Regions from separate parts of the Agathobaculum faecis genome, predicted to be linked through region 2. Evidence: predicted binding sites of a transcription regulator. Region 2 holds the regulator's gene; each other region holds the start of a gene.

Region 1 (3,245 bases), on a different contig from region 2:
TACGGCAACTGCACCGTACACCGCGAGATCGGCCCGCTGGACGTGACCGCGATGGCGCAGGCGTGCAAGAACTCGGGCGGCAAGGTCATCGTGCAGGTCGAAAAGATCGTGCAGGGCGGCTCGCTCGATCCGAAGCTGGTGGCGATTCCGGGTATTTATGTGGATTCGGTCGTCGTCGGCTCGGAGGAGGAAAACATGCAGTGCCTCGGCATGCCGTATGACGGCGCGCTGACCGGCGAATTCCGCATTCCGGTGGACGCCATCCCGCCCATCCCGATGGACGCCAAGAAAATCATCGCCCGCCGCGCGGCCATGGAGCTGCCGCCGGATGCGATCGTCAACCTTGGTACCGGCGCTCCGGAAAAGATTGCCAACGTCGCCGCCGAGGAGGGCATTTCGGACAAGATGACCCTGACCGTCGAGGCCGGCTCGATCGCGGGCGTCCCCTATGGCGGCACCCAGTTCGGCGCGGCCGCCAACGCAATGTGCATCATCCCGCACAACGTGCAGTTTGACTTCTACCAGGGCGGCGGCCTGGACGTCGCGTTCCTTGGCCTGGCTGAAACCGCGCCCAACGGCGATCTGAACGTGTCCAAGTTCGGCACCCGCTTAGCCGGCGCGGGCGGATTCATCGACATCACCCAGAACGCCAAAAAGGTCGTCTACTGCGGCACGTTTACCGCCAAGGGCCTCAAGACCGAGTGCCGCGACGGCAAGCTGATCATCACCCAGGAGGGCGCGAAGAAGAAGTTCGTCAATGCGGTCGAGCACATCACGTTCTCCGGCGACTATGCCAACGAGGTACACCAGCCCGTCCTGTACATTACCGAGCGCTGCGTGTTCGAGTTGCGTCCGGAGGGCGTTACCCTGGTCGAGATCGCGCCCGGCATCGACCTGCAGACCCAGGTGCTCGATCAGATGGAATTCGCGCCCCAGATCGCCCGCCAGGCGGACGGTTCGATCAAGCTGATGGACTCGCGTATTTTCCGCGATGAACTGATGGGTCTGGCAAACGATTAATTCCCGATTTATTCCTTGTGTGTGTTGTGCAAGTTATGGGTATTTTAAGATTTGGGCCATATTCCTTACAAAAACCCCTTGCATTTTTCTGCACATTTGATAAAATATTAACGAACTCGTTAAGAGATGTCACAAACCGCTGCGCCGGCATCACCGGCGTAAGAGAAGAAAAGGAGAAACAGCCAAATGAACGTTTATATCTGTTCCGCAGCCCGTACCGCGATCGGTACTTACGGCGGCACCCTCCGCGACGTACCCGCAGCCCAGCTCGGCGTTGTTGCCGCCAATGCGGCGATCGAGCGCGCCGGTGTGGACAAGGAAGCGATCGATGAAGTAATGTTCGGCCAGGTGCTGCAGGGCGGCTGCGGCCAGAACGTTGCCCGTCAGGTCCTGATTGGCGCGGGCCTGCCGATCACCACCCCCGCCATGACCCTCAACAAGGTCTGCGCGTCCTCCATGCGCGCAATTTCGCTCGGTTCCCAGATCATCCGTTCCGGCGAGGATCAGCTCATGCTGGTCGGCGGCGTTGAGTCCATGTCCGGCGCACCGTACGTTTCCCACAACGTGCGCTGGGGCGCGCGCATGAACGACGTCAAGCTGGTTGATATGATGGTTCATGACGGCGTATTTGATATTTTTAACCAGTACCACATGGGCATCACCGCGGAAAACGTTGCCGAGCAGTATGGCATCACCCGCGAGATGCAGGACCAGATCGGCTACGAGTCCCAGATGAAGGCCGCCAAGGCGATTTCCTCCGGCCGCTTCAAGGACGAGATCGTTCCGGTAGAGGTCAAGAAGAAGAAGGAAACCGTTATTTTCGATACCGACGAGCACTGCCGCCCGCAGACCACGCTGGAAGGACTGGCCAAGCTGCGTCCGGCGTTCAAGAAGGACGGTACCGTCACCGCGGGCAACGCTTCCGGCATCAACGACGCCGGTGCCGCGATGATTATCGCGTCCGAGGATTATGTGAAGGCGCACGGCCTCAAGCCGCTCGTCAAGATCCGTTCGTTCGGCTCTGTCGGCTGCGACCCGTCCATCATGGGCGTCGGCCCGATCGAGTCCACCCGCCAGGCGCTGGGGCGCGCCGGCCTGACCGTTGCCGACCTCGACCTTGTCGAGTCCAACGAGGCGTTTGCCGCGCAGGCCGCTGCGGTCAACCGCGAGCTGGGCTTTGATATGGACAAGGTCAATGTCAACGGCGGCGCGATCGCACTGGGCCACCCGATCGGCGCGGCAGGCTGCCGTATCACCACCACGCTGATCTACGAAATGATCAAGCGCGACTCCACCCTCGGCCTTGCCACCATGTGCATCGGCGGCGGCATGGGCGAAGCGATCATTGTTGAGCGCGACGAGCTCTGCAAGTAAATCAAACCGGCATGATAGGGGGCTTTTTGCAGGCCCCCTATCTCCAAAGCATTCGATTGCGCAGGTGCGCGGCGCACCTCGTATATAAGATTCCGACATCAATTTGAAGGGAAGTCTTACCAATGACTGATGTAGTAGTTGAAAAGAAAGGCCATGTAGCGGTCGTCAAGATCGAGCACATGAAAGCCATGAACGCGCTGTCCACCGATATGTACGGCCAGCTCGAGGAAGCGTTCGACGAAGTTGCGGCAATGGACGACGTATACTGCGTCGTGCTGACCGGTTCCTCCATGGTAAACAAGAAGGGCAAGACCGTCAACTCTTTCGTGGCCGGCGCGGACATTTCCGAAATGTCCACCCTGTCCGTTGAGGAAGGCAAGAAGTTCGGCAACAACGGCAACCGTGTTTGCTGGAAGATCGAGAACTTCAAGCGTCCGGTCATTGCCGCAATCAACGGCTTCTGCCTGGGTGGCGGCTGCGAGTTGGCGATGTCCTGCGATATCCGCCTTGCATCCGATAACGCGCTGTTCGGCCAGCCGGAGGTTGGCTTGGGCATCACGCCGGGCTGCGGCGGCACGCAGCGTCTGGCCCGCATCGTAGGCCTCGGCAAGGCCAAGGAGCTTATTTATACCGCCCGCGGCAACTACACCGCACAGCAGGCGCTGGAGATGGGCCTGGTCAACTACGTTTACCCGCTGGAGCAGCTGATGGACGAAGCCATGAAGCTGGCCGAGGAGATTGCGGCGCAGGCGCCGATCGCTGTCGCGCTCTGCAAGGAAGCGATCAACGTCGGCATGCAGACCGACCTGAATTCCGCGCTCAAGCTGGAGGGCAACATCTTCGGCGAGTGC
Region 2 (3,245 bases):
TCAGGTTACCGTGGTATGCGGCGGCAGGACCTTCAAGGCGGACTGCGACGTTTCCGACCGTCAGCGCGGCGCGCTGCTCGCGGGCGGCACGCTCAACTATGCCAAGGAACAGGCGGCGCAATAAGGAAAAGAGGAGAGAGGCGCTTTCCCAGCCTCCTCTTTCTTGACAGGATGCAGAAAATTTGTTAAAATAATATCAATGGTATGAGGAGGACACCGTTATGTCGATCGACCAGTCCATTCTGGATAAATTTGAAGCAGTGGTAGAAAGCCAGCTTGCGCGCATCGCGGATATGAAAGCACAGGATGACTTTATTGACTATACAAAGCTTGACAAGCTCATCATCGGCGTGTGCGGCGGCGACGGTATCGGCCCGATGATCACCGGCATGGCGCAGCACGCGCTCGAGGCCCTGCTGGCCGACAAGGTCAAGGCGGGGAAAGTGGAGTTCCGTGTGATAGACGGGCTGACCATCGAGCGTCGCGCTGAGCTGGGCTGCGCCATCCCGCCCGATGTGATGGAGGAGCTCAAACAGTGCCATGTAATTCTCAAGGGGCCGACCACGACCCCGCGCAAGGGCGATCCGTGGCCGAATGTGGAATCCGCGAATGTGGCGATGCGCAAAGCGCTCGACCTGTTCGCCAACGTGCGTCCAGTCAAGGTGCCTGAGCTGGGGATCGACTGGACGTTCTATCGCGAAAACACCGAGGGCGGCTATGCGGTCGGCTCGCAGGGCGTGCAGATTGCGGACGATCTGTTCATCGACTTTACAGTGGCGACCTCGCAGGGCTGCGAGCGCATCGCGCGCCTGGCGTTTGATTACGCGCGCAAGACCGGCAAGAACCGCGTCTCCTGCGTGACCAAGGCCAATATCATCAAGACCACGGACGGCAAATTCCTCGACACCTGCCAGCGGGTCGCAAAGGAGTATCCGGAGGTCGAGTTCGACGACTGGTACATCGATATCATGACCGCGAAGCTTCTGGACGAAAAACGCCGCCGCGATTTCAAGGTGGTCGTGCTGCCCAACCTGTATGGCGATATCATCACCGACGAGGCGGCCGAGATTCAGGGCGGCGTAGGCACCGCGGGTTCGGCCAATATCGGCAAGCGCTACGCGATGTTCGAGGCCATCCACGGTTCCGCGCCGCGCATGGTGCAGGAGGGGCGCGCTCAGTACGCGGACCCGTCCTCCGTGCTGCGCGCCTCCGTGATGCTGCTCGAGCACATCGGTGAGATCGAACTGGCGAATAAGCTCGACCGTGCGCTCGATATCTGCATGTTTGAAGAGAAAAAGGTAGTGGTCAATGGGCGTGATACTGGTGCGACCGCGCAGGAATTCACGGATTATGTACTGGAAACGATTGCGAAGCTGTAATTTTGTGATGGGAAAGAGAGGATGAAAACCTGTGGAGCGCAAACAAGAGGTCTCCAAGGCGGTGGTGCAGCGTCTGCCGCGCTACTACCGCAATATTTGTGAGCTGAAAGCTGAGGGCGTACAGCGCATTTCCTCGCGCGCCCTGGCTGAGCGTATGGGGCTGACCGCTTCACAGATCCGGCAGGATTTCAACTGCTTTGGTGGATTTGGCCAGCAGGGATATGGATACAATGTAGATAAGCTGCAGGAGGAGTTGGGCGCTATTCTTGGGCTCCGCGCCGGCCGCACGGCGGTATTGATCGGTGCGGGCAATCTGGGACGGGCCTTGCTCAACAACTTCGATTTTTCGGCCAGCGGATTCAAGCTGCTGTGTGCGTTTGACGCGAATCAGGAGTTAGTGGGAAAAAAATTTGGCGGGCATGAGGTGCGCAGCAGCAGCACGCTGTTTGAATTTGTCGACCGGCGCAAGCCGGATGTTGCCGTCCTGACGATTCCGCGCACCCATGCGCCCGATTTGGCGCATGAGCTGGTCGATCATGGTATCCGCGGCCTGTGGAACTTCACGGGAGAGGACCTGCATCTGGAGGGGCTGGGCGTTCCGGTCGAGAATGTACACTTGTCTGACAGCCTGATGACGCTGTGCCATCTGGTCGGCATGGAAGAGGCATAAAAAAGAAGCGGCTTGAGGCCGCTTCTTTTTTTATATTTTATCGAGGGAGTAGGGTGTGGTTTGGTAAACGTAGTAATTGACCCAGTTGGTATAGAAAAGGTGGGCATGCGCTTTCCAGGTGACCAGAATATCGTCGCTGGGGTCGTCGTTCCTAAAATAGTGCAGGGGGATCTCGGGGTTCAGGCCCTTGGCGAGATCGCGTTCATATTCTTTCTTCAGGGTGTCCGGATCATATTCCCCGTGACCAAGCACGAAAATTTGCCGTCCGTTCATCGCCTCAACCAGATAAACGCCAGCCTCGTGAGATTCCGCCAACAGGCGCAGGCGGTCATCCTTGCGGATATCGGACGCATGTACCTCGGTGTGGCGTGAATGCGGGGCGCAGAATAGGTCGTCGAAGCCGCGCAAAAGGGGCTCTTTCGGGAAAAGCACATGATGCTTGAAGATACCGGACATCTTCCGCGGCAAGGGATATTTGGGGATGCCGTAGTGGTGGTAAAGGCCTGCCTGCGCGCCCCAACAGATATACAACGTGGAATGTACATGGTTTTTCGTCCAGTCCATAATGCGGACCAGCTCATCCCAATACTCAACCTCTTCAAACGGCATGTTTTCGATGGGGGCGCCGGTGATGATAAAACCATCATACTTTTGATCGCGGATATCGTCAAATGTTTTGTAGAATGTGAGCAGATGGTCTTCGGGGGTGTTTTTCGAGTGATAGGTCTTCGTTTGAATCAGGTCGACCTCTATCTGGATCGGTGTGTTGGACAAGCAGCGCAGGATCTGGGTTTCAGTCACGATCTTGAGCGGCATCAGGTTGAGCAGCGCGATGCGCAGAGGGCGGATGTCCTGCGTTGTTGCACGGTGCTCGGTCATCACAAATATGTTTTCGCTCTCCAGAATCGCACGCGCGGGCAAACTGTCGGCTATTTTTATAGGCAAGCCAGTGACCTCCTTTATACCATTGGTTCCAATAGAAAAATTATAGCAGAAAAGCGCTGGAAGGACAAGGGAGGAAAAGGTAGTTATAGAAAGAAAGGGGGAGGGAGGACTTGACAAAGTGGAGGGGGATATAGTATAGTAAACGAGCTGCGGAAGTGCGCGGCGGAAAAAGCTGAAAAAAGAAGAAAAAAGTTCTTGACAAACAGCTTTGGGTTTGATATACTGAATAAGCTGCTTCGGAAGGGGCGGCG
Region 3 (3,245 bases), on a different contig from region 2:
AGGTGGGCGATGCTCATGTGCAGCTCGCTTCCGCCGCCCTCCCGCGGGGACAGGAGCAGGCTGCCGCCGTGGGCCTGCGCGATGCGCTGGATCAGGGGCAGACCGAGGCCGAGCGGCGCGCCGCAGCGCGCCAGGGAAAGGTAATCGTCCAGCGAAACCTGCCGCTCCCAGCCAGTCAGGAGCGCTTCAAACAGCTCCGCATCCAGGCCGGGGCCGCGATCCGCAACCGTGATGGTCGCAAAGCTGCTGTCGTCGGTCAGGGTAAGGACGATATCGCCGCCCGCGGGGGACGCGTGCAGCGCGTTGGACAGAAGGTTGTATAGAGCCTTTTGGATCAGCTGCGGCTCGATCAGCGCGTCGCAGAAATCGGGCGCGTGTACGGTGATGTTTTTGGTGCCGTGCGACGGGCCGTACAGCACCGCATTGGCCGCGGCCGTCTGGCAGAGAGCCACGAGGTCGGTGCGGTATAGGCGGAGCTGCTCGGTGAGAGGCGGGTCGTGCAGGAAATCGGAATGGGTTAGTATGCGGTGCATACGCAGGCATTGCTTGCGCAGCTCGGCCGCGAGAGCGGGATCCTGCACCTGTTCTGCGCAGGCGAAAAGCGTGCCGAGATACTGCGCGCTTTTTGCGTGCAGTACGCGCAGGCTCCCGTCGTAAGAGGAGCGGTTGTCGTGCAGGAACGCGAGCAGCGCGCCGCCGCGGTGCGGCAGCAGTTCCAGGCGGTATTCGGCGCCGTCCAGCTCCTCATAAACGGTGCGCGGTGCCTGCTGCACGATGCAGTCGCGCAGCGCGCCGGCGGAGGCGCCGCTCAAGAGCTGGTCGATGCGTTCGAGCGGGTGCAGGCCGGTCAGGCGCGCCGCGGCGTCGTTGCAGGCCTCAATATATAGCGTCGGTCCTACTGTGAGCAATGCTGCGTCGTGCAGCGCGGTACGGTTCAGCAGGGCGCGCAGAGCCGCGCTGTCAAGCTGAGAGAAAAATGTATCCGCCATCTCTATCCTCCGAATCGCTGATCTTTCTGTTTCTTTGTGGGTATAAGGCTGCTTACGGACTGCAATACTATATTTTGTATGATGCTTCTATTATACCACCAGACGGGACCGCTTTGCAAAGAAAAATGTACAAAAACCCAGAATATAATGACAAAAATTTCACAAATATTACACCTTGCGGCATATCGTCCAGATAGTGTATAATAAAGCCATCGACAAGAAGATAATTGTCAAAATTGAGGAGGAACACTGCAAATGGCTATTAAAGTAGGTATCAATGGCTTTGGCCGTATCGGCCGTATGGTTTTCCGCGCTGGTCTGAAGAACCCGAATATCGAATTCGTAGCGGTAAACGATCCGTTCATGACGCCGGACTACATGGCGTACATGCTCAAGTACGACACCATGCACGGCCGCTATGACGGTACCATTGAGTATGACGACAACTCCATCACCGTGGATGGCAAGAAGGTTCTTTTCCACGCTGAGATGGATCCCAAGAACATCCCGTGGGGTAAGGACGGCGTTGATTACGTTGTCGAGTCCACCGGCGTTTTCCTGACCAAGGAAAAGGCGCAGGCGCACATCGACGGCGGCGCGAAGAAGGTCATCATGTCCGCCCCGTCCAAGGACGACACCCCGATGTTCGTTATGGGCGTTAACCAGGACACCTACACCAAGGATATGACCTTTGTTTCCAACGCTTCCTGCACCACCAACTGCCTGGCGCCGATCGCCAAGGTTCTGGACGAGGCGTTCGGCATCACCGAGGGCCTGATGACCACCGTTCACTCCACCACCGGCACCCAGAAGACCGTTGACGGCCCCTCCAAGAAGGACTGGCGCGGCGGCCGTGCGGCTTCCGGCAACATCATCCCGTCCTCCACTGGCGCTGCCAAGGCGGTAGGCAAGGTTTACCCGAAGCTGAACGGCAAGCTGACCGGTATGTCCATGCGTGTTCCGACCTTGGACGTGTCCGTTGTTGACCTGACCTGCAATCTGGCTAAGCCGGCCACCTACGACGAGATCTGCGCGGCGATGAAGGCTGCTTCTGAGAAGCCGCTTTCCGAGGGCGGCCTGAAGGGCGTTCTGGGTTACACCGACGAGGACGTTGTTTCTTCCGACTTCCTGGGCGACGAGCGCACCTCCATCTTCGACAAGAAGGCTGGCATCGCGCTGACCGACACCTTCGTCAAGGTTGTTTCCTGGTACGACAACGAGTGGGGCTACTCCAACAAGCTGCTGATGCTCATCGAGCACATGGCTGAGGTTGACAACAAGTAAGTCAGTCCTGTAGCAACGTAAAACCAAAAGACCTCTTGTGATCTGCACAAGAGGTCTTTTTGTGAAAGGGGAAAACTGTGTGAAGCGGGATAAAATGCTGCGCGGCGTGCTGCTGACGCTGACGGGCGGTATCTTTTGGGGGCTTTCCGGCGCCTGCGGCCAGTTCCTGCTGCAGGCAAAGGGCGTACCGACCGGATGGCTGGTTTCGGTGCGCCTGTTGTCGGCCGGCGCGATCCTGCTGCTGCTATGCTTGCTGCGGGGCGAAAAGCAGGTGTTCCGCATCTGGAAGCAGGACACCGCCGGCATCCTGGTGTTTGGCGTGCTGGGCATGAGCATGTGCCAGTATACATATTTTTCCGCAATCACATACTCCAACGCGGGGACCGCCACCGTGCTGGAGTATCTTTCGCCGGTCCTGATCCTGGTGTACCTATCGGTCCGCAGCCGCCGCCCGCCACGGGGCATTGAGGTGCTGTCCATCCTGCTGGCCGTGGGCGGAACCTTCCTGCTGGCGACGCACGGGCATCCGGGGGAGATGGTCCTGTCCAGCCGTGCGCTGTTCTGGGGGCTGCTGAGCGCGGTAGCCATGTCGATCTATGCGGTGCAGCCGGTGCCGCTGCTGCATAAATACGGTGCGGCGCTTGTAACAGCATGGGGCATGCTGCTCGGCGGCACGGCGCTGTCCTTCCTGTTCCGCCCGTGGCGGATGCCTGTGACGCTGGACGCCGGGGCGGTCAGCGCGCTCGCGGTCGTTGTTCTGGTCGGCTCGGTCGCGGCGTTCACGCTGCATCTGGAGGGGATCCGATTGGTCGGACCCGAGAAGGGCAGCCTGTTTTCCTCGATCGAGCCGGTGTCCGCGACGGTGCTTGCCGTTCTCTGGATGAAAGCGGATTTCAGCCCGACCGACCTGATCGGCTTTGCACTGATTTTGTCCACCATTTTCCTGCTTGCACGGGATAAGCAGGAGGAATA

Evidence for each region. The regulator Rex, encoded in region 2, represses fermentation and respiration genes when NADH is low (regulators of the CRP and FNR family bind a similar motif). The targets are predictions, from matches to a motif close to ATTGTTAANNNNTTAACAAT.
Region 1: H8S45_RS12015 (acetyl-CoA C-acetyltransferase) is a predicted target of Rex. The motif match lies at 1,116-1,135, and genes of this name have one in related genera.
Region 3: gap (type I glyceraldehyde-3-phosphate dehydrogenase) is a predicted target of Rex. The motif match lies at 1,136-1,155, and genes of this name have one in related genera.

Annotation. Positions count from the first base shown of each region.
Region 1 covers NZ_JACOPL010000011.1:87,661-90,905, reverse strand. Annotated here, with positions in the region: gene H8S45_RS12020 (acyl CoA:acetate/3-ketoacid CoA transferase) at 1-1,020, shown strand, start outside; gene H8S45_RS12015 (acetyl-CoA C-acetyltransferase) at 1,207-2,394, shown strand; gene H8S45_RS12010 (enoyl-CoA hydratase-related protein) at 2,517-3,245, shown strand, end outside.
Region 2 covers NZ_JACOPL010000009.1:127,041-130,285, forward strand. Annotated here, with positions in the region: gene H8S45_RS11005 (aconitate hydratase) at 1-124, shown strand, start outside; gene H8S45_RS11010 (isocitrate/isopropylmalate family dehydrogenase) at 222-1,379, shown strand; gene H8S45_RS11015 (redox-sensing transcriptional repressor Rex) at 1,411-2,049, shown strand; gene metA (homoserine O-acetyltransferase MetA) at 2,080-2,994, opposite strand.
Region 3 covers NZ_JACOPL010000010.1:34,686-37,930, forward strand. Annotated here, with positions in the region: gene H8S45_RS11200 (ATP-binding protein) at 1-989, opposite strand, end outside; gene gap (type I glyceraldehyde-3-phosphate dehydrogenase) at 1,245-2,273, shown strand; gene H8S45_RS11210 (DMT family transporter) at 2,335-3,245, shown strand, end outside.